2 regions of the Thalassotalea euphylliae genome follow, and region 2 is predicted to be linked to the other one. Evidence: predicted binding sites of a transcription regulator. Region 2 holds the regulator's gene; the other holds the start of a gene.
The links. The regulator NrdR, encoded in region 2, represses ribonucleotide reductase genes. The targets are predictions, from matches to a motif close to AAACACNANATNTNGTGTTT.

Region 1: the regulator NrdR is predicted to act here: its motif matches at 3,870-3,889, upstream of nrdA (class 1a ribonucleoside-diphosphate reductase subunit alpha).

The regions. Positions count from the first base shown of each region.
Region 1 covers NZ_QUOT01000001.1:657,740-672,794, reverse strand. Annotated here, with positions in the region: gene yfaE (class I ribonucleotide reductase maintenance protein YfaE) at 1-109, opposite strand, end outside; gene nrdB (class Ia ribonucleoside-diphosphate reductase subunit beta) at 163-1,293, opposite strand; gene nrdA (class 1a ribonucleoside-diphosphate reductase subunit alpha) at 1,499-3,763, opposite strand; gene DXX94_RS02995 (HAD family hydrolase) at 4,147-4,854, opposite strand; gene ubiG (bifunctional 2-polyprenyl-6-hydroxyphenol methylase/3-demethylubiquinol 3-O-methyltransferase UbiG) at 4,854-5,564, opposite strand; gene DXX94_RS02985 (Mpo1 family 2-hydroxy fatty acid dioxygenase) at 5,873-6,406, shown strand; gene DXX94_RS02980 (DUF2375 family protein) at 6,461-6,730, opposite strand; gene gyrA (DNA topoisomerase (ATP-hydrolyzing) subunit A) at 7,218-9,929, shown strand; gene serC (3-phosphoserine/phosphohydroxythreonine transaminase) at 10,033-11,124, shown strand; gene aroA (3-phosphoshikimate 1-carboxyvinyltransferase) at 11,174-12,454, shown strand; gene cmk ((d)CMP kinase) at 12,674-13,369, shown strand; gene rpsA (30S ribosomal protein S1) at 13,458-15,055, shown strand, end outside.
Region 2 covers NZ_QUOT01000001.1:3,600,396-3,615,450, reverse strand. Annotated here, with positions in the region: gene ribD (bifunctional diaminohydroxyphosphoribosylaminopyrimidine deaminase/5-amino-6-(5-phosphoribosylamino)uracil reductase RibD) at 1-911, opposite strand, end outside; gene nrdR (transcriptional regulator NrdR) at 988-1,443, opposite strand; gene acs (acetate--CoA ligase) at 1,607-3,550, opposite strand; gene DXX94_RS15775 (methyl-accepting chemotaxis protein) at 4,099-5,718, shown strand; gene DXX94_RS15770 (porin) at 5,796-6,983, shown strand; gene DXX94_RS15765 (porin) at 7,228-8,421, shown strand; gene DXX94_RS15760 (phosphate ABC transporter substrate-binding protein) at 8,431-8,838, shown strand; gene DXX94_RS15755 (ZIP family metal transporter) at 9,074-9,790, shown strand; gene parE (DNA topoisomerase IV subunit B) at 9,952-11,838, opposite strand; gene DXX94_RS15745 (YqiA/YcfP family alpha/beta fold hydrolase) at 11,869-12,450, opposite strand; gene DXX94_RS15740 (metallophosphoesterase) at 12,533-13,384, opposite strand; gene DXX94_RS15735 (DUF1249 domain-containing protein) at 13,443-13,910, opposite strand; gene DXX94_RS15730 (NUDIX domain-containing protein) at 13,897-14,544, opposite strand; gene tolC (outer membrane channel protein TolC) at 14,699-15,055, shown strand, end outside.

The sequences.
Region 1 (15,055 bases), 2.9 Mb from region 2:
TAGCCTCCTCTAAACATACCAGCAAATCTGGCTGTTTATCTGTGAATATAACCTCCTGGCCATTGGCGATTACCTTGTGTGAACTATCGTTTGTATCACTTTCGGTCATTTTATAAAACGATAGTCCTGTAGAATTTTAGTATCATCGAGTTTTTTAAAGATCTAAAGGTCAAACTCTTCGAAATCATCTTCCGCGACAGCAGCGTCTACTTGACCAACTAAATAGCTCGAAATTTCAGACTCTTGCGGTGCTACTTGTACGTTATCACTCACCAAATAGGCGTTCATCCATGGTAGTGGGTTGCTTTTCACGTTAAATGGCGATTCTAAGCCGATAGCGCCCATACGCTGATGACTAATGTATTCAATGTACTGGTTTAGTATCTGAGCGTTCAAGCCGATCATTGAGCCATCTTTGAATAGGTACTCTGCCCATTCTTTTTCTTGCTCAACGACATCAAGGAAAATTTGACGGCCTTCTTCTTTAAGCTCATCAGCGATTTCTTTCATTTCAGGACAATCTTTACCAGACATCCAGTTGTTAAGAATATGTTGAGTTCCGGTTAAGTGTAATGCTTCATCACGGGCAATCAACTTGATGATTTTTGCATTACCTTCTAGTAACTCACGTTCAGCAAATGCAAAAGAACAGGCAAAACTGACATAAAAACGAATGGCTTCTAACGCATTGACCGAGCAAATAGCAAGGAACAAGCGCTCTTTCAATTTACGCGTGCTCACTTCAACCATTTCGCCTTCAACTTCGTACGTGCCTTCGCCTTGTGATTGAAGTAATTGCGTTGTCAAAATCACGTCATCAAAGTATTTAGCGATACTGCTTGCACGATTTAAAATCGCTGGGTTGACCACAATATCGTCAAATACTTCACCAGGCTCAGTAAATAGGTTACGCAAAATATGGGTGTATGAGCGAGAGTGGATGGTCTCACTAAATGCCCAAGTTTCTATCCAAGTTTCTAGTTCTGGCAATGAAACTAGCGGTAGTAATACAGCATTAACTGAACGCGCTGCCATACTATCGAGTAAGGTTTGATACTTTAGATTTGAAATGAAAATATGCTTTTCAGAAGGTGTTAAGCCTTGCCAATCGGCACGGTCTTTTGAAACGTCAACTTCCTCTGGACGCCAGAAGAAGGAAAGTTGCTTTTCGATTAGCTTTTCAAAAGCCATGTACTTTTGTTGGTCGTAACGAGCAACGTTAACACTATTACCCAAAAACATCGGTTCAAGCAGGGCGTTTGTTGGGGTTTGATTAAAAGTTGTGTAAGTCATTAATAACTCCAAATGTCGTACTTAGCTGACATTTTTGAATGTGCATCTTGATTGCTATTGTTCTAATTTACTGTTTTTTATCTTGCATTTGCGTGTGTTTAAAACTGATGCTTTAACACACGAACAAGCCGCATGTCATATCATGCAGCTAGCAACTAGGCTATTTGCATTGACCATGCGGCTTTATATTACGGAACGTGTAAAGTTAAATCTTACACGCGCCGCCTTCACAGCCGTCATCTTGCTGGCTGTCGTCTGCACCATCACGAGTATTGTGGTAGTACAAGGTTTTAACACCGAGTTTGTATGCCGTAAGTAAATCTTTGATGATCTGCTTAACAGGTACTTTGCCGCCTTCGTAACGCGATGGATCGTAGTTCGTGTTGGCGGAAATCGTTTGGTCAATAAACTTCTGCATAATACCAACTAGCTCTAAATAGCCATCGTTGCTCGGAATATTCCACAGTAACTCGTAGCTATCTTTCAAACGTTTGTACTCAGGTACAACTTGTTTTAACACGCCGTCTTTACTTGCTTTAATACTGATTAAGCCACGTGGTGGTTCAATACCATTAGTCGCATTTGAGATTTGCGATGAAGTTTCAGACGGCATCAAAGCTGATACTGTTGAGTTACGAACGCCGTGTTCTTTGATGCTTTCGCGTAACCATTCCCAATCAAGGTGAAGCTGTTCGCCAGTAACTTTATCGATATCTTTTTTGTACGTATCGATAGGTAGAATGCCTTTACTTAATTTTGTTTCATTAAATAACGGACATGCGCCTTGTTCTTTCGCCAATAAGTTAGACGCTTTTAGCAAGTAATACTGAATTGCTTCGAAAGTACGGTGCGTTAGGTTATTTGCACTACCGTTTGAATAGTAAACACCGTTTTTCGCTAAGTAGTAGGCGTAGTTAATGACACCTATACCTAACGTACGACGACCCATAGTTGCATTGTGTGCAGCAGGAACCGGGTAGTCTTGATAATCTAATAGGCTATCAAGTGCGCGAACAGCTAAATCTGCAAGGCCTTCTAATTCGTCTAAGCTTTCAATGGCTCCTAGGTTAAATGCCGATAGGGTACAAAGTGCAATTTCACCATTAGGATCATTTACATCTGCCATTGGCTTAGTTGGTAAAGCAATTTCTAAACATAAATTACTTTGGCGAATAGGCGCTTGTGTAGGGTCGAATGGACTGTGTGTATTACAGTGGTCAACATTCTGCAGGTAGATACGACCTGTACTTGCGCGCTCTTGTGCAAATAAACCAAACAACTCTATTGCCTTAATGCGCTTTTTACGAATTGACTCGTCTTGCTCGTATTTTACGTAAAGTTCTTCAAATTTGTCTTGGTCTTCAAAGAAAGCATCGTATAAACCAGGTACATCACTTGGACTAAATAGGGTGATTGATTCACCTTTGATCAAACGCTGGTACATCAGCTTATTAAACTGCACACCGTAGTCTAGGTGACGAACTCGGTTCTCTTCTACACCGCGGTTGTTTTTAAGCACTAATAAGCTTTCTACTTCTAGATGCCATAGCGGGTAGAATAGGGTAGCTGCGCCACCACGTACACCACCTTGAGAACAGCTTTTTACTGCCGTTTGAAAGTGCTTGTAAAACGGAATACAACCAGTATGGAAGGCCTCACCACTGCGAATTTCGCTACCTAGTGCACGAATTCTACCAGCGTTAATGCCAATGCCAGCGCGTTGCGATACATATTTTACAATTGCGCTAGATGTCGCGTTAATTGAGTCTAAGCTGTCGTCACACTCAATCAATACACATGATGAGAATTGACGTGTTGGCGTACGTACACCAGCCATAATTGGTGTAGGTAATGAAATTTTAAAGGTCGAAATAGCATCGTAGAAGCCTTCGATGTAACGCAAACGGCTATCGGCTGGGTACTTAGCGAATAGGCAAGCAGCCACTAAAATATAGAGGAACTGAGCGCTTTCATAAATTTCACCGGTCACGCGGTTTTGAACCAGGTATTTACCTTCAAGTTGCTTTACGGCAGCGTAGCTGAAATTAAGATCACGACGGTGGTCGATGTAGCTTTCCATTTGCTCAAATTCGGTTTGCGTATAATCAGCCAATAAATGCTGGTCATACTTACCACTTTCAACCATGTTAACAACATGATCGTATAATTTTGGCGGTTCAAATTGACCGTAAGCCTTTTTACGTAAGTGGAAAATTGCCAATCGTGCTGCAAGATACTGGTAGTCAGGTGATTCTTCAGAGATCAAATCCGCAGCTGCTTTGATAATAGTCTCGTGAATGTCAGATGTTTTAATTCCATCATAAAACTGAATGTGAGACTTTAATTCAACTTGCGAGACAGAAACGTCATCAAGGCCTTCTGCAGCCCAAGCAATTACTTTGTGAATTTTTTCCAGATCAATGGCTTCTTTATTACCATTTCGTTTAGTTACAAAAAGATTACTATTCATGAAAGACCTTGAGTGTGTTTTATTCTTCTTATTTTTTGAGCAGATACTGTTGCGTAATTACTCAAATCTAGTAAACCACTAGGACTAGTGGTTATTTGAATAATCAATACACAATATATTGGGTTATTTAAAAAATATGATCACAAGATAATGAGGTTTGACGGTTATTGCAAGGGCAAAAAATTAGAGTGATTATTTAATAATCTAGCCTAAAATTGACTGGTTAGTAATGACTAACGTAGTAGTGCGTTTTAATTTTGCTTTAATGAAAACGCAATGGTTTTTTTGCACTTTTTTACCGCCATAGAATGATTTATTACATTAAATTCCGCTTTTTATTTCTAATTTGAATATATGTTTTGATCTCTTTATATATCAACACATTAGCGATTTGATGATTTTGTGAACAGAAATTCCATCTTGTTAATTTCACTTGGATGAGCACAGTGAATATCTGCCTGCCATGTTGTTAAATCAGTATCGCTAGCGATGTATCCCCAGCCAGCGATAATAGTGCACATATTAGCCGCGTTACCTGCTTCGATATCGCGTGGCGCATCGCCAACATATATACACTCATTTGGCGCCACTCGAACCTCATTAGCAGCCTGTAGTAGTGGTGCAGGGTGAGGTTTACGCTGTGCTAATGAATCTCCACCAAGCACAGAGGCGGCTGACTCTAGTTCAGGGAAATGAGGCAAAAGCACATGCGTTAGGCCAATGGGTTTATTGGTGACAATTCCCCAAGGGATTTGGTGTTGATCAAGCTTTTCAATAAGCGCTGCTACTCCAGGGTATAGGCAGGTATGCTCGGCAATGTGATTTTCGTAGTAATCGAGAAATTCAACACGCAACTGTTCATAATCAAAGTTTTTTAATCCCGCACCAAAGCCAAGCTCTATCAAGCCTTTTGCACCATCTGAAGCAACCGGTCGATAACGCTCGCGTGGTACTTTGGGTAAACCGTGATTGGTTAGCACCGCATTTAATGCCTCGCCAAGGTCATTTGCGGTATCGAGCAGTGTGCCGTCTAAATCGAACAAAATACCTTTGTAATGTGGTACGCCATTTAATGTTGATGACATCGTCATTAGCCGACCTTTTGACAGCAGATAATATAGTTAATGTCTAAACTACCGCCCAGTTTATGGTTTTCTGTGATTGGATTGTAGTGAATACCAGTAGCATCAATACATTTTAATTCGCTACTTTCAGCCCAGCCTATTAGTTGTGATGGTCTAATGAATTTGTCGTGATCATGGGTGCCATCAGGCACAATTTTTAAGACCTTTTCAGCTGCTAAGATTGCGAGTAGGTATGATTTAACCGTTTTGTTTAATGTAGAAAAGAAAACATAGCCGTTTGGTTTTACCATGTCTGCACAAGCTTGGATGATAGAGGCTGGATCGGGCACATGCTCTAGCATTTCCATACAAGTCACCACATCGAAGTGCTCAGGGCATTGCAGTGCTTTTTGCTCCGCTGGGATTTTTTCATAATTAACATCCACACCAGTTTCCAGTGCATGCAGCTTAGCAACATTTAGTGGCTCTTCGCCTAAATCAATGCCAGTAACTTTGGCTCCTAATTTAGCGAGGCTTTCTGACAAAATACCGCCACCGCATCCGACATCAAGCACTTGCTTATCAAACACTGACTCAACATGCTGCAAAATAAATTGACGTCTGAGTGGGTTAACTTGATGAAGCGGTTTAAAGTCGCCCGTTAAGTCCCACCATTGGCTAGCGACTTGTTCGAATTTAGCGATTTCTTCAGGGTTTACATTGATTGAGTCTGACATAGGAGGGTTTCTAATTGCTTGAGTCTCTATATTATTTGATTGGGATTTTAAACTAAGCGTTTAGCGAAACCTAGCGCTGAGAAAACAAAAAAACTAATAAAGTTGCTCACATCAATTCAGGTACTAATTCTGACGCTAGTATGAGTGAAAAAGCTGAACATGGTTCAGGCTCGATAGAGACTAATTCTCGTTAAGATTGATTTTTAATCACTAACTACTTAGATTGAACAAGAGAAAGCTATCGATATTGAATCGAACAAAAATTAAAAAATAACAATAATAAATAGTATTAACAGAGCAAAATTATTATGAAAAGCGTTATAGAACAATTAGCCAATTATAAAAGTGTTCATTTAAACAAGAACAATATCAAAAGCCATATTGTTGGCGTCCCGATGATCATATGGTCGATCGCCTTACTGTTAAATATGTTTAGTTTTGAGGTCACAATTTTCGGGCATGAAATGGTTGTAGGCTTAGCAATCGTTGTCGCACTTGTTGTATTAATTTACTATTTTTCATTGCATGTGCCGCTAGCCTTGATGATTGCATTGCTCTTTGGACCTTTAGTGATTAGTACACAGTTAGTGGTCGATATGGGGCAACCAGTGCTTATTGCATTAGGCGTCTTTTTTATTGGCTGGGTGATTCAATTTATTGGCCACGCCTATGAGCGAGCTAAACCTGCTTTTATAGACGACATCAATCAGCTGCTGATTGGCCCATTATTTTTAATTGCCGAATTGTATTTTGCGCTTGGCCTAAATAAAGAAATGGCGGATGAAGTTCATCAAAAGGCCGTTGAGAAGCGTAAGTTGTTTGAGCAAGCGAAAGCGGTTTGATTAAAAAGCTGCTTGATCATATAGCATAATTTGAAAGAGTACTGGCAAGCACGATTAGTGGCTTGCCGTCATCTCATGAATTGTGCTGCTATCGTTTGCTGTGAAGTTCTCGCTGCCAATACGATCACCTAGTCCACTTAATACGGTAACCATACCTTTACATACCGCAAGAATTTGTTTGTTTTGTTTAAAATCGTTGGGTAATACAACTCGGCCATTGTCACGGCGGGGATAGCGACCATAATGATGCTTAAGTTGAACGTCATTATTGTCTAAATACAAGACGGTCACTAGCTGCTTATTGTCAGACACGGAATCAGTCATCACTTCTCCTGATTAAAAACTAATTTCATATTATACCCGTTCATCGGTGTGTGTCTTTTTTCAGACTGTTCTAATTTGTAATCGAAATGTAGTTGGTATAGGTATAAATGGAGCGAAGAATTTCAGTTCTTGCTAGAAGAAAAACCAGAGGGTAATGATACCTTGCTGCTTAATTTGATTTTGCATCTATCAAAACGATTAATTGTAGAGTTTGATTAATAACTGAGCGATCAATGATGAAGTTAGTATTTTAGTCAATATTAAGTCTTAACTTGGCTTTTAAATAATTTAATTTATCGCTTAGTTATCAATTGTTTATTGACTCATGTTTGACATGCTCGGCAAAGCTTGAAATTGCTAGCTTTAATATGCAAAACTAACCGCTACAAAGCGTTATGGCATCCCCTTTTTTTGTGGTAGTATGCTGGCCTTAAATTAAAATAATAATTTCGAAAATTTCTGTATTAAATAGGGATACCATCGATTTATGTCCGATCTGGCAAAAGAAATTCTCCCAGTCAATATTGAAGATGAGCTAAAAAGCTCTTACCTCGATTACGCGATGAGTGTAATCGTGGGCCGCGCGTTACCTGATGTACGCGACGGTCTAAAGCCTGTGCACAGACGCGTACTATACGCCATGAACGTACTGGGTAATGATTGGAACAAACCTTACAAAAAATCAGCACGTGTTGTTGGTGATGTAATCGGTAAATACCACCCACACGGTGACACTGCGGTATACGATACAATCGTTCGTTTGGCGCAAGACTTCTCAATGCGCTACATGCTAGTTGACGGTCAAGGTAACTTCGGTTCAGTTGATGGTGATTCAGCGGCGGCAATGCGTTACACCGAAATTCGCATGAATAAAATCTCGCATTCTATTCTTGCCGACCTAGAAAAAGAAACCGTTGATTTTGTGCCTAACTACGATGGCACTGAGCAAATTCCAGAAGTAATGCCAACCCGCATTCCTAACTTGTTAGTGAATGGTACTTCGGGTATTGCCGTTGGTATGGCAACGAATATTCCACCGCATAACTTAACGGAAGTGATTAACGGCTGTTTAGCGTTAATCGATAACAATGAGTTAACGATTGACGACTTGCTTGAATACATTCCTGGCCCTGATTTCCCAACCGCAGGTATCATCAGCGGTAAAGCGGGGATTATCGAAGCGTACAAAACCGGTCGCGGTAAAATAAAGATCCGCGCTCGCGCTGAAATTGAAGTTGACGATAAGTCAGGTAAAGAAACTATTGTTGTTCACGAATTACCTTACCAAGTTAACAAAGCGCGTTTGATTGAAAAAATGGCCGAGCTGGTTAAAGAAAAACGCTTGGAAGGTATTTCAGCACTGCGCGATGAATCTGATAAAGACGGTATGCGCATGGTCATCGAAGTGAAACGCGGTGATGTGGGTGAGGTTGTGTTAAACAACTTGTACAAGTTAACTCAAATGCAAGTGTCTTTTGGTTTAAATATGGTGGCGTTAACTGACGGCCAACCGAAATTATTTAATCTAAAAGAAATGCTCGAAGCATTCTTACTTCACCGCCGTGAAGTCGTGACTCGTCGTACGATTTTCGAATTACGCAAAGCACGTGACAGAGCCCATATCTTAGAAGGCTTATCAATTGCACTTGCTAATATCGACCCTGTAATCGAGCTAGTGAAAAGCTCAGCTAACCGCAGAGAAGCTGAAGAAAAGCTGGTTTCACAAGGTTGGGCATTAGGCAATGTGGCAGGCATGCTTGAAGCTGCTGGCTCAGATGCAGCTCGCCCAGAGTGGTTAGAGCCGCAATACGGTATTCGCGACGGTCTTTACTATCTAACGCCAGAGCAGGCAAAAGCAATTGTCGATTTGCAGTTGTACAAGCTTTCGGGCATGGAACACGAAAAGATTCTAAACGAGTACAAAGAGTTATTAGACTTAATTGCTGAACTACTGCACATTCTTAACTCGCCAGCGCGTTTGATGGAAGTGATCAAAGAAGAGCTAGAAGCAATTCGCGATGAGTTCGGTGATGAGCGCCGCACAGAAATCACCAATGCTTCGCACGACATTTCTCTTGAAGATTTAATTAACGAAGAAGATGTTGTAGTAACGCTTTCTCACGAAGGTTATGTGAAGTATCAAGCGTTGACGGAATATGAAGCGCAGCGCCGTGGCGGTAAAGGTAAAGCCGCCACTAAGATGAAAGAAGAAGACTTCATCGAACGTTTATTGGTTGCTAATACTCACGATACTATCTTGTGTTTCTCAAACCGCGGTAAGCTTTATTGGTTGAAGGTTTATCAATTGCCACTGGCGAGCCGTACGGCGCGTGGTCGTCCAATTGTTAACTTGTTACCTCTAGAGAGCGACGAACGTATCACGGCGATTTTACCAGTACGTGAATACGAAGAAGACAAGTACATTATCATGGCGACTGCGTCTGGTACGGTTAAGAAAACGCCATTAACGGCGTACTCTAACCAACGTGCTAACGGTATTATCGCCTTAAACCTACGTGATGATGATACGCTTATCGGTGTTGATATCACTGATGGTTCGAACGATATCATGCTGTTCTCAGACGAAGGTAAAGTGGTTCGCTTTAACGAGAAACAGCGCGATAGCGAAACAGGTGAAGTAAAACGCGATCCGGAAACTGGTGAAGAGCTGTTAGCGCTTCGTCCTATGGGGCGTACCGCAACCGGTGTTCGTGGTATTAACCTTGAAGACGGTCAGAAAGTGGTATCACTTATCGTGCCGAAAAATGGTGGCGCGGTCTTAACGGTTACTGAAAATGGCTACGGTAAGCGTACAGAGCTAGCTGAATACCCAGCGAAGAGCCGTGCAACCAAAGGTGTTGTGTCTATCAAAGTGAGTGAGCGTAACGGCAAAGTCGTTGGCGCCGTTCAAGTTGAAGATAACGATGAAATCATGATGATCACCGACAACGGTACGCTTGTTCGTACCCGTGTTAACGAAGTGAGCGTGATTGGTCGTAACACTCAAGGTGTTCGTTTAATTCGTACTGCAGAAGATGAGCACGTAGTGGCACTTCAGCGTATCGATGAAATCGAAAGCGATGAGTTAGTGGACGGCGACATTGTTGAAGGTGAAGTGGTAGCAAGCGAAGGTGAAACAGCGCCAGCGTCTGATGCTGAAAACCTTGATGGCGAATCGTATAGCGATCCTGACGCCTAACGCCCAAGGTATAAGATAAAGGAAAAATGGGCGGCTTATCCGCCCATTTTTTTTCGCTAGAGAAAATAATAGTTATTAAAAATAGTTAGAAGGAAGTGTTGAGATGTCTGCAACCTATAATTTTTGTGCAGGGCCAGCGATGTTACCAACGCCAGTAATGGCAAAGGCACAAGCTGAATTTATTAATTGGCAAGACAATGGTTGCTCGGTGATGGAGCTCAGCCATCGCAGTAAAGTTTTTATGCAGCTGGCTGCCAAAGCCGAAGCAGATCTCAGATCGCTCATGAATATTCCTGCTAACTATAAAGTGCTGTTTATGCATGGTGGCGGTCGCGGCCAGTTTTCGGCGGTGCCGCATAATCTATTGCCTGAGGGTGGCAAAGCGGATTACGTGATTTCAGGCTCTTGGTCAAAAGCGGCAGCCAAAGAAGCCGCTAATTACGGTGAAATCAATACCGTTGAAGTGGTCACTAAAACAGATGAGAGTCAAACGGTGCTAGCGCCAGCTGATTGGGCATTGTCTAAAGACGCTGCTTATGTGCATTACTGCCCGAACGAAACCGTAGATGGCATTGAAATCTTTGATATTCCTGAAACGGGGGATATTCCGCTAGTCGCCGATATGTCCTCGACCATTATGTCGCGCGAAATTGATGTTAGCCGATTTGGTTTAATTTACGCCGGTGCGCAAAAAAATATTGGCCCGTCCGGTCTAACTATCGTCATTGTTCGTGAAGACCTATTGGGCAATGCCAGATTAACCACGCCATCCGTGCTCAATTATCAGCTCGCAGCTAGCAATGACTCGATGTACAACACACCACCGACCTTTGCCTGGTATTTAGCGGGCTTGGTGTTTGAGTGGCTAACCGAGCTTGGCGGTGTTAAGGCTATCGAGCAAGTGAATAAAGAAAAGGCCGCTTTACTTTACGACTATATTGATAGCAATAACTTCTATGTTAATAACATTGATAGCCAGTATCGCTCGTTAATGAATGTGCCATTTTGGTTGACTGATGAATCGCTAAATGATGCTTTCCTAGCAGAGGCTGAGCAAGCGGGTTTATTGGCATTAAAAGGTCACCGCAGCGTTGGCGGTATGCGCGCCAGTATTTATAACGCAATGCCATTGGCAGGCGTACAAGCATTAGTAGATTTTATGACGGATTTCGCTGACCGTAATAAATTGAAGTAAATAGAGTCACTAAATCAAAGTGATTAAAGAGATTGAAGGAAGTTCTACAGTGGAACAATTAACACTACAACCGATCAACAAAATTGACGGTGAAGTATTTTTACCGGGCTCTAAGAGCCTTTCAAACCGTGCCTTACTAATTGCCGCATTGGCAAAAGGCACGACGAAGATTACTAACTTATTAGTGAGTGAAGACATTGAGCATATGCTGAATGCACTCACTAGCTTAGGTATTGAATACCAACTAAGTGATTGCGGCACTGAATGCACAGTGGTTGGCAATGGTGGCTTTTTCAAAGCACAAGCACCACTTGAGTTATATTTAGGTAATGCTGGGACGGCGATGCGACCGCTATGTGCAGCATTAGCGGCAAGTGAAGGTGAATTCGTATTAACGGGTGAGCCGCGCATGAAAGAGCGCCCAATTGGTCACTTGGTTGACTCACTGAATCAATTAAATGCCGATATTGAATACCTAGAAAACACAAATTACCCACCACTAAAAATCAAAGGTAAAACTCTTGGTGGTGAGCGAGTCACCATTGATGGTTCGATTTCAAGTCAGTTCTTAACGGCAATTCTGATGATTGCACCGTTATTACCAACAGACACTCATATTGAAATTGAAGGCGAGTTAGTGTCTAAGCCTTACATTGATATCACGCTGGATATTATGGCGAAATTCGGCGTTGACGTTGAAAATCAAAACTATCAATCTTTCCATGTCAAAGGCCAGCAAAGCTACCAAGCGCGTGAGCGTTACATGGTCGAAGGTGACGCATCTTCTGCTTCTTACTTCTTAGCGGCGGGTGCAATTAAAGGCGGTGAAATTACCGTACACGGTGTTGGTACATCAAGTGTTCAAGGTGACAAGCACTTTGCTGATGTGTTAGAGAAAATGGGTGCGGAAGTCATTTGGCAAGAAGAGTCGATCACGGTTAAAGGCAAGCCATTAACCGCAGTTGATATGGACATGAACCATATTCCAGATGCGGCCATGACCATTGCGACAGCAGCTTTGTTTGCTAAAGGTACCACCAGTATTCGCAATATCTACAACTGGCGCGTCAAAGAAACCGATCGCTTATCAGCCATGGCAACTGAGCTTCGCAAAGTCGGTGCAATAGTAGACGAGGGCGAAGATTACATTTCTGTAACCCCACCAGAAAAGTTAACCCATGCAGCAATCGATACCTACAACGATCACCGCATTGCCATGTGTTTCTCGCTGGTAGCGTTAAGTGATACGCCAGTTACTATCAACGATCCTAAGTGTACCGCAAAAACCTTCCCTGATTACTTTGATAAATTAGCTCAAGTTTCGAGCTAATCAGTTCCAAAGACTTGTTGCATCTGATCTAGATCAACTTTAGCGCGACCAATGCAATAAAAGTTGAACTAGTCAGGCAACAAGCCTTCTAAGTAAAGCTAAAAAATAAATCCGCGCATTGGCGTTATCCAAGAAATATTAAAAAACAAATTTTTGAACGATTTTCGCTATTAATTCCCGTATAATGCGCCCGATTTGCGACATTAGGAGATAAAATGTATGCAAGAAAGCATTCCCGTAATCACGATTGATGGCCCAAGCGGCGCTGGTAAAGGCACCGTTTCACGACTAGTAGCAAACCAATTGGGCTGGCAACTTTTAGACAGTGGCGCGATTTATCGCGTGTTAGCTGTGGCTTTGCTGCATCACAACATTGAAGTTGACGAAGAAGAGCCGTTAATTCCGATTGCTGCACATCTTGATGTGCAATTTGAAATTACCGATGATGGCGAAAGCAAAGTCATTCTCGAAGGCGAAGACGTGTCTAATAGTATTCGCACGGAAGAAGTAGGCGCACTAGCGTCAAAAGTGGCGGCATTTCCGCGTATTCGCGAAGCGCTATTGCGTCGTCAAAGAGCATTTCGCGTTGAGCCGGGTTTAGTGGCTGACGGTCGCGACATGGGCACTGTGGTATTTACTGACGCGCCAGTGAAAGTTTTCTTAACGGCGAGCGCGGAAGAGCGCGCCGAGCGAAGATTTAAGCAGTTGAAGGAAAAGGGCTTTGATGTTAAAATCGGGCGCCTTTTGGATGACATACGTCAACGTGACGAGCGTGATCAGAACCGTACGGTTGCTCCGCTTGTGCCAGCAGAAGGTGCGTTAATTATTGATTCTACTGAACTTTCTATTGACGAAGTGGTCAGTAAAATTCTTTCATTTGTCAATGAAAAATTAACGCAAACGGAAACCATTTAAACTTTGGGTACGGACACACAAAGTATTTTTAACAACCCCATGAAACACTGATGTTGATTGGATTATTTATACGAGTTCATATACAGGTATGACTGAAAATTTTGCACAACTTTTTGAAGAAAGTTTAAAAGAGATCGAAACGCGCCCTGGTTCAATTATCAAGGGTACTGTTGTAAAAATCGAAAAAGACAACGTTATTGTTGACGCTGGTCTTAAGTCTGAGTCAGTAATTTCTATCGACCAATTCAAAAACTCTGCTGGTGAAGTAGAAATTGAAGTAGGTTCAGAAGTTGACGTTGCTTTAGATGCGACAGATGACGGTTTCGGTGAAACTGTACTTTCTCGTGAAAAAGCAAAACGCCACGAAGCATGGCAAGTGCTTGAAAAAGCTTACGAAGAAAAAGAAACTGTTATCGGTGTTATCAACGGTAAAGTTAAAGGTGGTTTCACTGTTGAAGTAAGCAACATTCGTGCATTCTTACCAGGTTCTCTAGTTGACGTTCGCCCAGTTCGCGATACAGCTCACCTAGAAGGTAAAGACCTAGAATTTAAAGTTATTAAGCTTGACCAGAAGCGTAATAACGTTGTTGTTTCTCGCCGTGCTGTTATCGAATCAGAAAGCAGTGTAGAACGTGACGAGTTACTAGAATCACTACAAGAAGGTCAAGAAGTTAAAGGTATCGTTAAGAACCTTACTGACTACGGTGCATTCGTAGACTTAGGCGGTATCGACGGTCTTCTTCACATCACTGACATGGCTTGGAAGCGCGTTAAGCACCCAAGCGAAATCGTTAACGTTGGTGACGAGATTCAAGTTAAAGTTCTTAAGTTCGACCGTGAGCGTACACGTGTATCTCTAGGTATGAAGCAGTTAGGCGAAGATCCATGGGTAGCAATTGCTAACCGTTACCCAGAGGGTTCTAAGCTTTCTGGCCGCGTAACTAACTTAACTGACTACGGTTGTTTCGTTGAAATCCAAGAAGGCGTTGAAGGTCTTGTTCACGTTTCTGAAATGGATTGGACAAACAAAAACATCCACCCATCTAAAGTTGTTAACTTAGGTGACACAGTTGAAGTACTAGTATTAGAAATCGACGAAGAGCGTCGTCGTATTTCTCTAGGTCTTAAGCAATGTGTACCAAACCCTTGGGAAGAGTTCGCTAAGAACTTCAACAAAGGTGACAAAGTTACTGGTAAGATCAAGTCAATCACTGACTTCGGTATCTTCATCGGTCTTGACGGTGGCATCGACGGTCTTGTTCACTTATCTGACATTTCATGGAACGGCGGCGAAGAAGCTGTTCGTGAATACAAGAAAGGTGACGAAATCACTGCTGTTGTACTTCAGGTTGACCCAGAGCGTGAACGTATCTCGCTAGGTGTTAAGCAAGCTGAAGACGATCCGTTCAATATGTATCTGACAGATAACAAAAAAGGTGCTATTGTAACTGGTAAAGTAGTTGAAGTTGACGCTAAAGGCGCTAAGATTGAATTAGCTGAAGGTGTTGAAGGCTACCTACGTGTTTCTGACATTTCTCGTGACCGCATCGAAGATGCAACAACTGAATTATCAGTAGGCGACGAAGTTGAAACTAAGTTCATGGGTGTTGATCGTAAGAACCGCACAATTAGCTTATCTATCAAAGCGAAAGATCAAGCTGAAGAGCGTCAAGCGATGGACAACCT
Region 2 (15,055 bases):
TCAAGTAAAATATCGTTTAAGCCAAGCGTGCCTAGATAAGCCAGCGCTGCCGCTAAATCAATTTTTCCATCGTGTTCTTTTATCGCTACTTGGCTGACAAAATGCGGCCAGTCTTGCTCATTTTCAACCTTAGTTCGCAGTAAAATGACGGGATGAGGAGATTCGAACATCGGCAAGTCTGGTGTTAAACGCTGCTGACCGTCAATCACTACTCGCACTGGCTGACGTAAAACCTCTGCAGGATAGTCGCTGGCAAGTGAGCCAAGCTCTTGATGTCGCACGGTCATTTTCGCACCATCCATTAACACAGAGTCAGCGCCCGTCAGCACAGCACAGCTTTGCGCGCGTAAACGTTGTACGTCTTTACGTGCTTCTGGCGAGGTAATCCACTGACTTTCACCGGATGCCATAGCCGTTTGCCCGTCCAAGCTGGCAGCAAGTTTACAGCGAACATAAGGCATTTGGGTGCGCATTAATTTAAGAAAACCTTGATTGAGCTGCTCAGCTTCATTAGCAAGTAAACCATAGGCTGTTTCAATACCAGCAGCTGCGAGCATATCAAGGCCACGACCAGCAACTTGCGGATTAGGATCAACGTTGGCAGCAATCACTTTTGCCAAGCCATTATCAATCAAGGCCTGTGCACAAGGTGGTGTGCGACCAAAATGTGAGCAAGGTTCCAATGTGACATACGCTGTAGCACCACGTGCCTGCTCACCTGCTTCACGCAATGCATGAACTTCAGCATGTGGCGTACCAGCTTTTAGATGCGCACCTTGGCCAATAATTTGACCGCTTTTAACAATGACACAACCAACACGAGGGTTAGGTGAAGTGGTGTAATGCCCTTGTTTTGCCAGCTTTATGGCTAGTGCCATATATTGATGATCTTGGTTGCTAAATTGTGTCAACGTTGTTCTCAATCAAACCTAACTTAAACTTTAAAATACACCAAAAAAAGACTTAGATATCCTGCTTGGTGTTTTGTTACTTCTCATCGCCCAGACGAGCAATCTCTTCACCGAACTCTTTGATATCTTCAAATGAACGATATACAGAGGCAAAGCGAATATAAGCAACTTTGTCGAGTTCTTTAAGCTGCTCCATAATTAAATTGCCTAGCATTTCTGAGTCTAGCTCGCGCTCGCCAGTTGCACGTAATTGCGATTTAACCTTATTCACCGACAGCTCAATTTTTTCGATGCTAACAGGTCGCTTTTCCAGTGCACGTTGCAAACCACTGCGCATTTTGTCTTCGTTAAACGGCTCTCTTGAGCCATCGCGTTTAATAATGCGCGGCATCACCAATTCGGCAGTTTCAAAAGTGGTAAAACGCTCATGACACTCGCTACATTCACGACGACGTCTGATTTGGTGACCATCAGCCACAAGTCGTGAATCGATCACCTTAGTATCAGTTGCAGAGCAAAAAGGACAATACATGAAGTCGCTCGATAGGTTATAAATTGTCGAGCATTTTAATCGAAAACAAACAGTTAAGCGAAAGCTTTATGATGCCTTTTATCGCAATTAGGCGAGTAAATGATATAACACACCGAAAACAGCAAACTAGCAGCACTCGGTGTGTTTTAACTAACTAAGACAGCTAACCGTGAACGATGCGATTGTCGATAAGATCTTTAACAACGCTTGGGTCAGCTAAGGTTGAAGTATCTCCAAGATTCTCCAATTCATTTTCTGCTATTTTACGCAAGATACGGCGCATGATTTTACCCGATCGTGTTTTTGGTAAACCCGGCGCGAATTGAATGTAGTCAGGCTTAGCAAAGCGACCTAGCTCGTCTGCGACCAAGGCTTGCAATTCTTCGGTAAGGGATTGCTGACAATCAACTCCCGACATCAAGGTGACATAGCAGTATATGCCCTGGCCTTTGATTTCATGCGGATAGCCAACCACTGCTGCTTCAGCCACTTTAGGGTGCAAGACCAATGCACTTTCGATTTCCGCTGTGCCTAATCGGTGACCGGAGACATTAAGCACATCGTCAATACGGCCGGTGATCCAATAAAAACCATCGGCATCACGCTTGGCACCATCGCCAGTAAAATAGTAGCCTGTGTATTGGCTAAAGTAGGTATCAAAAAAGCGCTGATGATCACCATATACAGTGCGCATTTGTCCAGGCCAGCTACCTGTCATCACTAAGCGACCACGTGCTTCACCCTCAAGAACGTCGCCTTCTTTGCTGACAATCGCTGGTTTTACACCAAAAAATGGTTTGCCCGCCGCACCTGGTTTCATATCGACAGCCCCAGGTAGTGAGGTAATTAAAATGCCGCCAGTCTCAGTTTGCCACCAAGTATCAACGATTGAACAGCAGCTTTGACCAACCACTTCATAATACCAGTGCCAAGCCTCAGGGTTAATTGGCTCGCCAACCGTCCCTAACAAGCGAATACTTGAGCGATCATGCTTTTCAACCAGCTCATCACCTAGCCCCATTAATGCACGTATTGCCGTTGGTGCGGTATAGAAAATATTGACCTGATGTTTCTCACACACCTGCCAGCATCGCCCTGCATCTGGATAAGTCGGTACACCTTCAAACACTAAGGTCGTTGCACCATTGGCCAGTGGGCCATAGAAAATATACGAATGACCCGTTATCCAGCCGGCATCTGCAGTACACCAATAAATCTCACCTTCTTGGTAATCAAACACATATTTATGCGTCATCGCGGCATACAAAATATAACCGCCACAAGTATGCAGTACGCCTTTAGGTTTACCGGTTGACCCTGAGGTGTAAAGAATAAATAAAGGGTCTTCAGCGTCCATCATTTCCGGCTCACACATTGGCTCGTAGTGATTAATCACTTCCTGATAGTTGACATCTCGCTGATCTTGCCAGTTAACTTCAACGCCAGTACGTTCGACCATGATCACCGAGTGGACATCGGGGCAATCAACCAGCGCTGCATCAACATTTGCTTTCAGCGGTATTTTTTTACCGCCACGAACGCCTTCATCAGCAGTGATCACCACCTGACAGTCAGCATCTAGTACACGTGCTTTTATCGATTCGGTAGAAAAACCGCCAAACACCACTGAGTGCACCGCACCAATACGTGCACAAGCGAGCATGGCATAGCCCACTTCGGGGATCATCGGCATGTAAATACAAACTCTATCGCCTTTGCTAACACCGCGAGTTTTTAACAAATTAGCCAAACGACAGACGTTATCGTGCAACTCTTGATAGCTAACTCGAAAGTCATCTGTTGGCTCATCGCCTTCAAAAATAATGGCCGTTTGATTTGCTTTGCTCGCTAAATGGCGGTCGATACAGTTATAGCTAACATTGAGTTGCCCACCTTTAAACCAACTGATGTCTGCGGTTTGATAATTAACCTCAGAGACTTGCTTCCAAGGTTTATACCAATCAATAAATTGCTCTGCTTGTTCAGCCCAAAACACGTCTGGTTGTTCAATCGATTGTTGATACATTTGCTGATATTTATCAGCGTTAATATGTGTATTTTGTGTTGCCTGTGGTGATACCGGATAACGGCTCAATAGTTCCTTCATATCCTGACTCTTATTGTTTTAATATATTATTGTTATAGCTTGTTGTAATCGTTTGTTTTTATTACTTTTTGATAGTTGGATAAAAACGTCTGCGCTACTTTTTCATTTATCTTTATATTTATTCTTGTGCTTTATTCGAATGTTTTGGCGTCATCCTTAATCGCTTTGTATAAACTATCATCAAATTATCAATAGCACTACACCTACACCTCTGCCTGCACTTATACAGCAATACACCTATTGATGCTTGCCGAATAGCAAGCTCTTCCGCTATTCATTGAAATGCTATTTCGACTACTAACTTAGCAAGTGGCACCAGCTAATTTTATGAAGTTTTTGTTCAACTATTTGTCTAACTAAAAGGTTTGTTGCAGATTTCTAGTTTTAGAATTTTTCCCAACAGTACCACTGCCGCATTTAAAGTGTAAAAAAGTAGGAAAAGTCAACAGGATATATCTGCGAATCGGAACGCTACTTTTAGCACCAAAACTTCTCAAAATTGAAATTTATGTTCTACAGTTTAGATAGCTAAAATTAGAGGACAAAGTATGAATTTTCTTTATCGACTTTCTATTGCTCAAAAAATTTATTTGATACCAGTAATAGGCACGATCAGTTTTACCATTTACCTCGCCCTCTCCATTTTTAATGCCACTAACAACGTTGAACAGCTTTCACGGGTTAAAGACGTTCAGTTTCCTGTCGTCCAACTATCGGAAGCCGCTGCCGTTGATATCGTGCGACTATCGGAAATCCTCAATGCTGCGGTAACCACAGGCGATGAAGATGGTATTGCGTCAGCAGACGAGTTATCAGAAAAAATTATCGATTCCATCACCCAAATAGGTGCAACTGATCAGCAATTTGTATCTGACCAACAAAGCCTTTTAAACGACTTTAATAGCTATTACCAACAGGCTAGGACGCTAAGCAGTGGCATGATTAATGACACCATAGATTTTGAGAAGCTGCCAGAAATGGGGAAAGCCATGAACGCCGCCTTTGAACAGGCTAAAGGTGGGCTTGAAAACTTTAATAAAACACGAGTGCAAGAATTTGAGCAGGCGATTACCGATGCTAATAACTCTGCAGAAACCTTAGTTAATATTGGGTTTATTGTCGGCATTATTACTATTATTCTGCTATTTGGCACCGCTATACCGATAATTTCAGGCATTAGATCGTCATTATCGAGCGTGGTTAATTCTTTGCAAGACATCGCAGAGGGTGAAGGAGACCTAACGGTTCGCCTAAATTCAAAAAGTAGCGATGAAATCGGTGAACTTGTTAATCGTTTTAATATGTTCATTGAAAAGCTCCAAAACACCATCAAACAAGTCGTCGATATCGCCTTACCGCTTTCACAAATGGCAAACTCTGTTAGTGCTAACGCGGAACAAACCAATACCATTACTCAACTCCAACAAGATGGTGCACACAACACTAAAGCCGCTGTTGATGATTTAAATCACAGTGTCAAAAGCGTTGCTGATAGTGCCGCTTTAGCTGCCGATACAGCAACACAAACTCGTACAATTTCTACTGAAGGCGCGGATGTTGTTGCCAAGACGGTTGAAACAATTCACCAACTGGCGAAAACCGTTGAAGATTCCTCGGAAGTAATTGACCACCTAGACAGTGACGCTAATCAAGTAGGCGTTGTGCTTGACGTGATCAGAGGTATTGCCGAACAAACTAATTTATTAGCGCTAAACGCAGCAATTGAAGCGGCGCGAGCGGGCGAGCAAGGACGTGGTTTCGCCGTTGTTGCTGACGAGGTGAGAACACTGGCCTCTAGGACACAAGACTCGACGGTTGAGATTCAAACCACCATTGAAAAGCTACAGCAAGCTGCCCGTAAAGCCGTAGGTGCAATGAGCAATGGTCGGTCGTTGGCGGAAAGCAGTGTTGAACAAGTAACCATGGCGGGAACTTCGCTTGCTGAGATTACAACATCAGTTTCGCAAATCAGTGAAATGACCACCAATATAGCTCACGCCACCGATTCGCAATCACAAGCTGCAGGCCAAATCGTCTCGCATGTAGACGATATCAGCCAAAGCACTAATCAAACTCACAGCGCTTCTCAAGAACTAGCGTCAGTGAGTAGCGAACTAGCAGGCTTAGCACACAACTTAGAAATTATAGCCAAAGGCTTTAAGGTCTAATTGGAATTTAGACTGCGCAGATTATGCTCGAGTAGGGCCTTATCCCGAAAAACCAGTACCTAAAAAGGTTAGTAAATATGAAAGCACGATATTTGACCATGGCAATCATAGCAACGTCGCCCTTTTCTCAGGCACTTGCTCAGATCGACTTTAATGGCTTTGGCTCTGTTAGAGCAAGTTATTCAGACTCTGATTTTGGGGCTGATCCCTTTAGATATCTCGAAGAAGGCGAAGTCACATTTAAAGGGGAGTCTCTATTTGCACTGCAAGCAAGAAGCGAATTAGGTGAAGGTTTATCGGCGACGGTTCAACTATTTGCAGAAGGTCGCGATGATTTTGATGTTGAGGCAAGGTGGGCCTACCTTAGTTATCAACTCAACGATACTCATCAGTTGCATGTAGGAAAACTCGCCAACCCCATATTTCATCAATCAGAATATGAAAAAGTTGGCTATGCGCATAATTTTTCAAGATTACCGACTGCCGTCTACGTGGATTTCGAATTTGCGACTATGGAAGGCATATCACTCGGCAGTCAATTTAGTTTGGGAGATAGCGATTTAACGCTAGAAACCAAGCTGTCTTATGGCAGCTGGGACGGTGAGGTTTTTATCGCTTCCATTCGCAATAATGTGCCACTTGGCTTTGATAACCTGTTCTCGCTCAACCTAACGCTATCTAGTGATTGGTGGAAGCTTTTTGCCGGCACATTTATCACCGAAATAGATGGTGAACAGGTAGATCAGCAAAGCATTTTACCCGCTGTTCAGGGCAGCATTGATTTAGCCTTGGCACAGGGGGCTACTCAGGCCGATGTTACGACTTATACTGATGCGATCACATGGGATGAAAAAGATGCCATGTATTGGTTCGCTGGATTTGGCATCGACTACAACAATATTTTATTGGACGCTGAATACGTCAACTATGTTATTGACGACTCTTCAGATGCAGAAAACGACGCTTGGTATGTCGCGCTTGGTTATCGAATCAATGAATTTGTGGTGACCATACACACAGAAGAGCAAACCCAAGACAGAGACTTTAGCATCCTTAACAATGTGCAATCACCCGTGCTCTTAGCTAGCGGTCAACGGGTCATCAGCTCATTAGCTTTTACCGAGTTTGATGCCTCTGGTATTACGCTGCGTTACGATTTTCATCCGAGTGCCGCATTCAAAATTGATTACCTAAAAGGTGAAAATACTCGTACCGATATCGGCGACTATTCAATCGTTTCTGCGGGCATTGATTTTATTTTTTAAGTGATAAAGCATGAGTGCCAAGCCTTAAACTCAATGACTATAAGAGCAATGAATGAGCAACTAAGAATTTACCTATGTGAGCAACGCTGTTGGTAATTGCAAGTGAAGACTTAAAAGTTCTACTCACGCAAATAAGGGTGAAAGCGCAAAACAAAACAAAGTCGATAAAAATTAAGGATAAGAATCACGAATAAAGTGACTCGACAACTGGGCAAATCATTATTAGTACCGAAAAGGGCAATTTATGATGAAAAAACGATATTTGACGGCAGTCATTGCCGCTTTAATGTGTTCTCCCCACGCATTAGCTCAAATAGAATTCAACGGTTTTGGCTCAGTTCGAGCCAGCTATTCGGATTCTGACGAGGGTGCTCCCCCCTTAACTTACCTTGATGAAGGCGAGGTCACCTTTAAAGGAGAGTCATTGTTTGCCTTGCAAGCCAGAGGGGAGCTAGGCGAAGGCCTGTCAGCAACAATTCAACTTTTTGCCGAAGGTCGAGATGATTTTGATGTCGAAGCAAGGTGGGCATATCTTAGCTATCAAATTAACGATATACATCAAGTACACATAGGTAAACTCGCCAACCCAATCTTCCACCAATCCGAATATGAAAAAGTTGGTTATGCACATAACTTTTCGCGACTGCCAACGGCGGTTTATTCCGACTTTGAGTTTTCCACGATGGAAGGTATTTCACTAAACAGCCAGTTTTCACTTGCCGATGGTGATTATACCTTAGATACCAAATTATCATTTGGGAATTGGGACGGCGCTCTATTTTTGTCTGCTGTTGGTGGAGAGGTGCCACTGGCATTCGACCAAATTATTTCACTTAACCTCACCTTATCTAGCGATTGGTGGAAGGTGTTTGCCGGTATTTTCGGCGCCGAAATTCAAGCAGAGCAGTTTGACCAAACCGTAGTGTTGGCAAGCGTTCAACCTGGTATCGATTTAGCCCTTGCTCAAGGAGCAACCGCCAATGATGTTAATAACTTTATTAACGGTTTGGGCTGGCACGAGAAAGATGGCCTTTATTGGTTTTCAGGTTTTGGTATCGACTACAATAATATATTGCTTGATGCGGAATATGTTAGTTACGGTGTAGACGAGTCCTCTGACTCGACAAACGAGGGTTGGTACGTCGCGCTTGGCTATCGCTTCAACGAATTTGTTATTACTGTTCACGCAGAAGAACAAACACAGGAAATTGACTACAGTGAGGGACTATCTGGAGTGCAATCGCCAATTTTATTGGCTACGGGGCAAACTTTTATTGAGGTGTTAGGGCAACCCGAATTTGATGCGGTTGGCATTACACTGCGATATGATTTTCATCCCAATGCAGCATTCAAAGTCGATTATATTAGTGGAGATCATACTCGCCTAGATATAGGTGATTACTCTATCATGTCCGCTGGCATTGATGTTGTTTTCTAGGAGCTCATTATGAATAAATTAAAATTATTATTGTTGTCTTCGTGTTTCGCGGCCTTTAGCAGCCAAGCAGTCACTGTTATTGTGCACCCTTCCAATGCCGATGCACTTGATAAAAAGGCGGTCAAAAAAATATTCTTAGGAAAAACTAAGAAGTTTCCTAATGGCGATGAAGCAATTCCTATTGATCTTAAATCTGGTCAACTCAGAGGAGATTTTCTCAAAGCCGTTGTCGGAAAGTCAGAAAGCCAATTCAAAGCTTACTGGTCAAAGTTGGTCTTCACAGGTAAAGGCCAGGCCCCAAGAAGTGTTGATTCTGAAGCTGAGATAGTCGATCTGATCAGCAAAAATCCAAACTTAATTGGCTATGTCAGTGACGGGGCTGTCAACGACAGTGTTAAATCGGTTGGACAATTCTAACTAAACATTAGTCATATCTAACTAACCATTAGCGAGCTCTAAATAAGCTAAAAAACACTTATAGCGCTACTCTACTGCCGAATACTGAAAAGCTTCAGTATTCGGCTTTATTTATCCTATTCACTTTCCATAAAACAAGGTGCAAGTGATAACACTTTTCCATAAGACTTTTTCCATTCTGATTTGTACTATTAACGCAGAATAACCACTTTATCTTATTGTTATCTGGTGATTTATGAGTGACACACTGATCATAATTCTTCTCACGACCTTAGCGGGCTTATGTATTCCACTCGGCGCCTTTTTCGCCAGTCACGAAAATATTCAAAACCAATGGCTTGAACAAGAGTTTCGCCATTTGGTTATCGCATTTGGTGGCGGTATTTTATTAGGGGCGACAACACTTGTACTAATTCCTGAAGGCAGCAACTATATTGAGCCTGACTCACTGAACGTAGTTATTATTTTGGCTGGCGGTATATACTTTTTCTTACTAGAGCGTTATCTAGGATTAAAGCGGCGGGAAAATCCTCAGCTAATGGGCATGATTCTAGACTATATTCCGGAAGCCATCGCATTAGGCGGCTTGGTTGCTACGCAATCACCAACCGCGTTGCTGCTGGCTGTGTTAATAGGCTTACAAAATTTGCCGGAAGGCTTTAATAGTTATAAAGAACTAAAAGCCAATAAAGTAAAGAACAAAACAATTTTTAGCTACATGTTCATTCTTGTTTTTGTTGGCCCTGCAGCAGGTTTAGCTGGCTTTTATTGGCTCTCAAGCTACCAAAGTTTGCTGGGCATAATGATGCTATTTGCGGCGGGCGGTATCTTGTATTTAATCTTCCAAGATATTGCCCCACAATCACGCTTAGAAAAACATTGGGCACCGCCACTAGGTGCAGTACTAGGCTTTTGTTTAACACTTTATGGTCAACAACTACTAGGCCATTAACCGCGTCTCTAGCCTTTATTAGAGAGGTAAAACAGCTAAATTAAACTAAACAAAACAAAACAACTAAACAATTGAATAAAAGAGCCACGCAAACCAAAAAGCCCGTAATTATAAGATTACGGGCTTTTTAGTTGCTTATTGAAATTAGTTCAACATTAAAACTAAAGCTGAACCATATCACCTTTACTCTGCAACCAATCTTTGCGATCCCCTGAACGTTTTTTCGAAAGTAGCATATCCATGGTTTCCATGGTTTCATCGTGTTCATCTACAGTAAGCTGAACTAAACGACGCGTATTTGGATCCATGGTCGTTTCACGCAGCTGCATAGGGTTCATTTCACCTAACCCTTTAAAGCGCTGCACATTGACTTTACCGCGTTTCTTTTCCGCTTCAATACGGTCTAATACCCCTTCTTTCTCGCTTTCATCCAGTGCGTAATATACCTCTTTGCCGATATCTATACGGTATAAAGGCGGCATCGCCACATAGACATGGCCTGCACGAACTAGTGGTAAGAAGTGTTGCGTAAAGAGCGCACACAATAATGTCGCGATATGTAGTCCGTCTGAGTCCGCATCCGCAAGAATACAAACTTTACCGTAACGCAGTGCCGATAAATCTTCGCTATCTGGATCAATACCCAGCGCAACGGAAATATCATGAACCTCTTGCGAAGCAAGAATTTGGCCTGATTCCACTTCCCAAGTATTAAGGATTTTACCGCGCAGTGGCATCACCGCTTGGAACTCGCGATCGCGAGCCTGTTTTGCACTCCCGCCCGCCGAGTCACCTTCCACTAAAAACAGCTCGGTTTTTTCTGGGTCTTGGCTACCGCAATCGGTCAATTTACCCGGCAGAGCAGGGCCTTGGGTGACCTTTTTACGGACAACTTTTTTGCTCGCCTTTAAGCGACGTTGAGCGTTAGAAATACAAAATTCAGCAAGCGCTTCAGCAATTTCGGTATGTTCATTGAGCCACAAACTAAACGCATCTTTAACCACACCAGTGACAAAAGCGGCGCATTGTCGCGATGACAAACGCTCTTTGGTTTGACCGGCAAATTGCGGATCTTGCATTTTTACTGACAAGATAAAACTACATTTATCCCAAATATCATCAGGCGTTAGCTTCACCCCTCTTGGGATCAAGTTACGAAACTCACAAAACTCACGCATCGATTCCAACAGGCCTTGGCGTAAACCATTAACATGTGTACCACCTTGAATGGTTGGGATCAGGTTTACATAACTTTCAGAAACCGTTTCACCACCTTCTGGTAACCAAGTAACTGCCCAGTCTGCCGCTTCATGTTGTGCACTAAAGCTACCAATAAATGGCTCTTCTGGCAGGCTAATACTGTCACCAACACTTTCTTTAATATAGTCACTTAGGCCATCTTCATAACACCAAACGTGCTTTTCGCCTTCGTTTTTGTCGTGAAATTTGATGGTTAAGCCGGGGCATAAAACCGCCTTTGCTTTAAGTAAACGTTTTAGCTTAGTGGTTGAGAATTTAGCCGAATCAAAATAACTAGCATCTGGCCAGAACTTAACACGAGAGCCAGTATTTCTGCGACCTACTGTGCCAGTTTCCGTCAACTCTTGTACTTTTTCACCGTGCTCAAACGCCATCTCAAACACTTTACTGTCACGTCTTACCGTCACTTCAACGCGTGTAGAAAGCGCGTTAACGACAGAAATACCTACCCCGTGCAAACCACCAGAGAACTGATAATTTTTATTAGAGAATTTACCGCCTGCATGCAGTTTACAAAAGATCAGCTCCACCCCTGAAACGCCTTCTTCAGGGTGAATATCCGTTGGCATACCTCGGCCATCATCAATCACTTCTAACGACTGATCTTTATCTAAAATAACCGTGATATTTTGGGCAAATCCCGCTAAGGCTTCATCCACCGAGTTATCAATAACCTCTTGCCCTAAATGGTTCGGTCGGTCAGTGTCGGTATACATGCCAGGACGGCGGCGTACGGGCTCTAGGCCACTTAAAACTTCAATGGATTCGGAATTGTATTGTTCACTCATCGGGTTTTCTAATCGTCGTTATTATTTTAGTTAGGCGTTTACTAAATCTAGGAAATCAGTGATTGCTGGTAACATATCAGCGAAATTAATAAAGCTGTGATCACCACCTTGCTGCACAATTAATTGGCTATTGGAGAATTTGTTCACGGCAAGTTGGTAATCTAACACTTCATCCCCTGTTTGTACCATGACTTGATACAAGTTTTCTGTGATTTTTTGCTGTTCAAGCTGCTTAAGTTCGGCCATATGTGCTGACTTTACTTCATAGCGCTCTTGCGTATACGGGTTGGTTTGCCAACCAATATAATCGCTAAGTAACAAATAAGGTGTAATTGCAGGGTTAACCAGAACCGCTTTACATTGATACTTTTGTGCTAAATAAGTTGAGAAATAACCTCCCAGCGAAGAACCGATAAAGTGCCAGTTGACATCAGTTTTGCTATTGATGATTTCTTCTAACTGCGCAATCGCAGCATTAGGTGAATTCATTATTAGTGGGCAGTGAAACTCTACTTCTGGGCAATTTTTTGCCAAATAGTCACGAGTGAGCTCCGCTTTCTTTGATTGTGGCGAAGAATTAAAACCGTGAATATATAAAACCGCTTTAGACATAATAAAGACTCATCATAATGTACTTAATAACCTCAAGTTAGATGGACAACCTTAAGCTAAATAAACTTTGAGCTAAACAGGCCTAAGTTAAATAAACAACCTGTGTTTTAATCTCACCATTGGCGAAGAAATCAAACAAACGATACCCGGGTTGTAAACTCTCTGCGATAAGCTGTTCTGTATCGCGAGCAAACTTAATTGACGTTGCAGGGCAGGTATAAACCGGTACATTTCTTTGTCCTGATTGCGCTGGAATCTCAAAAGCACGGTGCACGTGACCGCAGGCAATACCTTTGAGTGAACGCCAGTTGTTCATACATTGCCAAAATTCACTATGGTTCGTTAACCCATGGCGATCAATAAAGTAACCCAGATCAACGGGGTGATGATGCATAAAACAAAACTGAAACAGCTCAATATCTGCTTTAACAATTTTTAGGCTACTGTCATCGCTCACGCTATTTTCTGCGTTGCTATTGTTCGCGCTTGAGTTTAGCGCATCAGAAACAAGTTCACTCAGTTGCTCAATGCTAACATAGCCCGCAGGCGTAGCAGATTTCGAATTAAGTAAATGAAAGCGCCAGTTACCCTGCAAAAATGACTTTGCTTGGTTAAATGGCTTCCCCGTCAGCACATCATTTAACACGTCAATATCGTCATGATTACCGGCAAGAAAGTAGACGGTTTTATCGCATAGCAGGGTTTCAACAAGTGCCTTAAAGCGATGATATGATTCAACCGAATGATCTTGTGTTAAATCACCGGTGAACACCACAATATCAATCGCTTTGTTACTGGCAAGTTGCTGACAAACCTTGGCAAGGTTTTGATAAACATCTGCGCCATGATGCATTGCTTGCTTATCAGCAAACAAATGGCTGTCGCTAAACTGAGCAATCGTAAAACAAGGCGCAGAGTCAAGGTGGTTGGTCATGGTATTAAAGCAACGTTAAAGCAAAGTTAAAGCAAAATAAAAACTAATAAATAAGGTGCTATTGCGCAGTATTGCTTACCGCGGAGCGACCGTGCATTAAACAAACTTGCAACCATTCTTTTAGAAACGCATTAACTTGCAGTTTTTCATCTGGCAGTAACATCAAATCATTCGGGTAATGATACTTAGGCTTAATGTTGCGGATGGCTTGGCTACTGATGACCTCTGCCGCTTGTGCATCGTGATACAAGCGGATCATCATCTTAGGAGCGAGTAAATTATCTAGGCCAGAAAAATCAAACTGTTGAACTTGCTCAACCGTGATCAGTGACGTGTACTTGGTAACCTCTTTAACCGTAATAGCATAGTGCAGCTTATCGGCGATAAAAAACTCTCTGACCTCGCCCACTTCTTCCTTATTTGCCAGTAACTTTAACGCCAGCATATAGTTGACAGCACATAGCTCCATCAAACTGGGCAAGTTAGGGCGATAAGCAGGTTTTGCTGATGCATTAGTTGAGGTCATTGATATTCCAGTGGTTAACAAGCTGTTGCGCGTTTAATGCCAGCCACTGTATACCAATGATGGTCATCGCATTGTTAATTGTACCATCATTTACCAAGGCGAGCGCATCGGTAAGCGTTAAGACGTGCACTTTTATATCTTCGCCTTCGTCATCTAGCCCATAAACGCCGCCGAGATTTTCACTATTTATTGGCGCAGCAAATAAATGAATTTGCTCTGAAGTACCGCCTGGCGATGAAAAATAGCTGGTGAGGTGGATAAGTTGCTCTGGCGATAGATTAAGGTTCGCTTCTTCTTTTGCTTCGCGCACCGCAACTTGCTCTGGCGCTTCGTCTTGGCCGAACATGCCCGCAATAAATTCAATCAACCACGGGTTTTCTGCTGAACGCAGCACACCCGCTCGGAACTGTTCAACAACAACTATTGAATTGTTTTGGGGATCAAAAGGTATCACCGCAACGGCATCACCTCGTTCAAAAATTTCACGAGACAACACTTTGCTTTCACCACCATTAAACAGTTGATGACTCACTACGTATTCATCAATGCGAAAAAAGCCTTGATAACGGCATCGCTGCTCGTGCAAGTTCACATCGCATCTATCGTATTGATGAATTTTGTTTTTAACTTTCACGCGAAATATCCTATCATTCCACTGTTTAATAATATTTTGTTACATAAGCATAACACTGGTAAACACTTATTTGTTTCAGTTAGTTATTTAAGCCTAGTACCATATCCGGCTTACAAGAATAAGAGTAAATCGCACACTAAGGAATTGCTTGCCCATGAAAAAAACACTAACTTCCCTGGTTGTAGGGATGTCACTTGCGATGAGCGCGACATCAGCATTTGCTGATGACCTAATGCAAGTCTACCAACAGGCACTAACTAATGACCCTGTGCTACTAAAAGCCGCTGCGCAATTTGAAGCATCAAAAGAAGGCATTGAACAAGCTCGTGCGGTATTGCTACCACAGATCAGTGCAACTGGCTCATATACAGAAACCGATGTAGACAATATTGCTCGTCAAAATAACGGTTTTGGTATTCCAGCGGGCGCAGTATACACCGCTGAGAATGACAATATTTCGTACGGTGCCAGCCTTAGCATGCAACTTTATCATCACGATACTTGGTTGCGT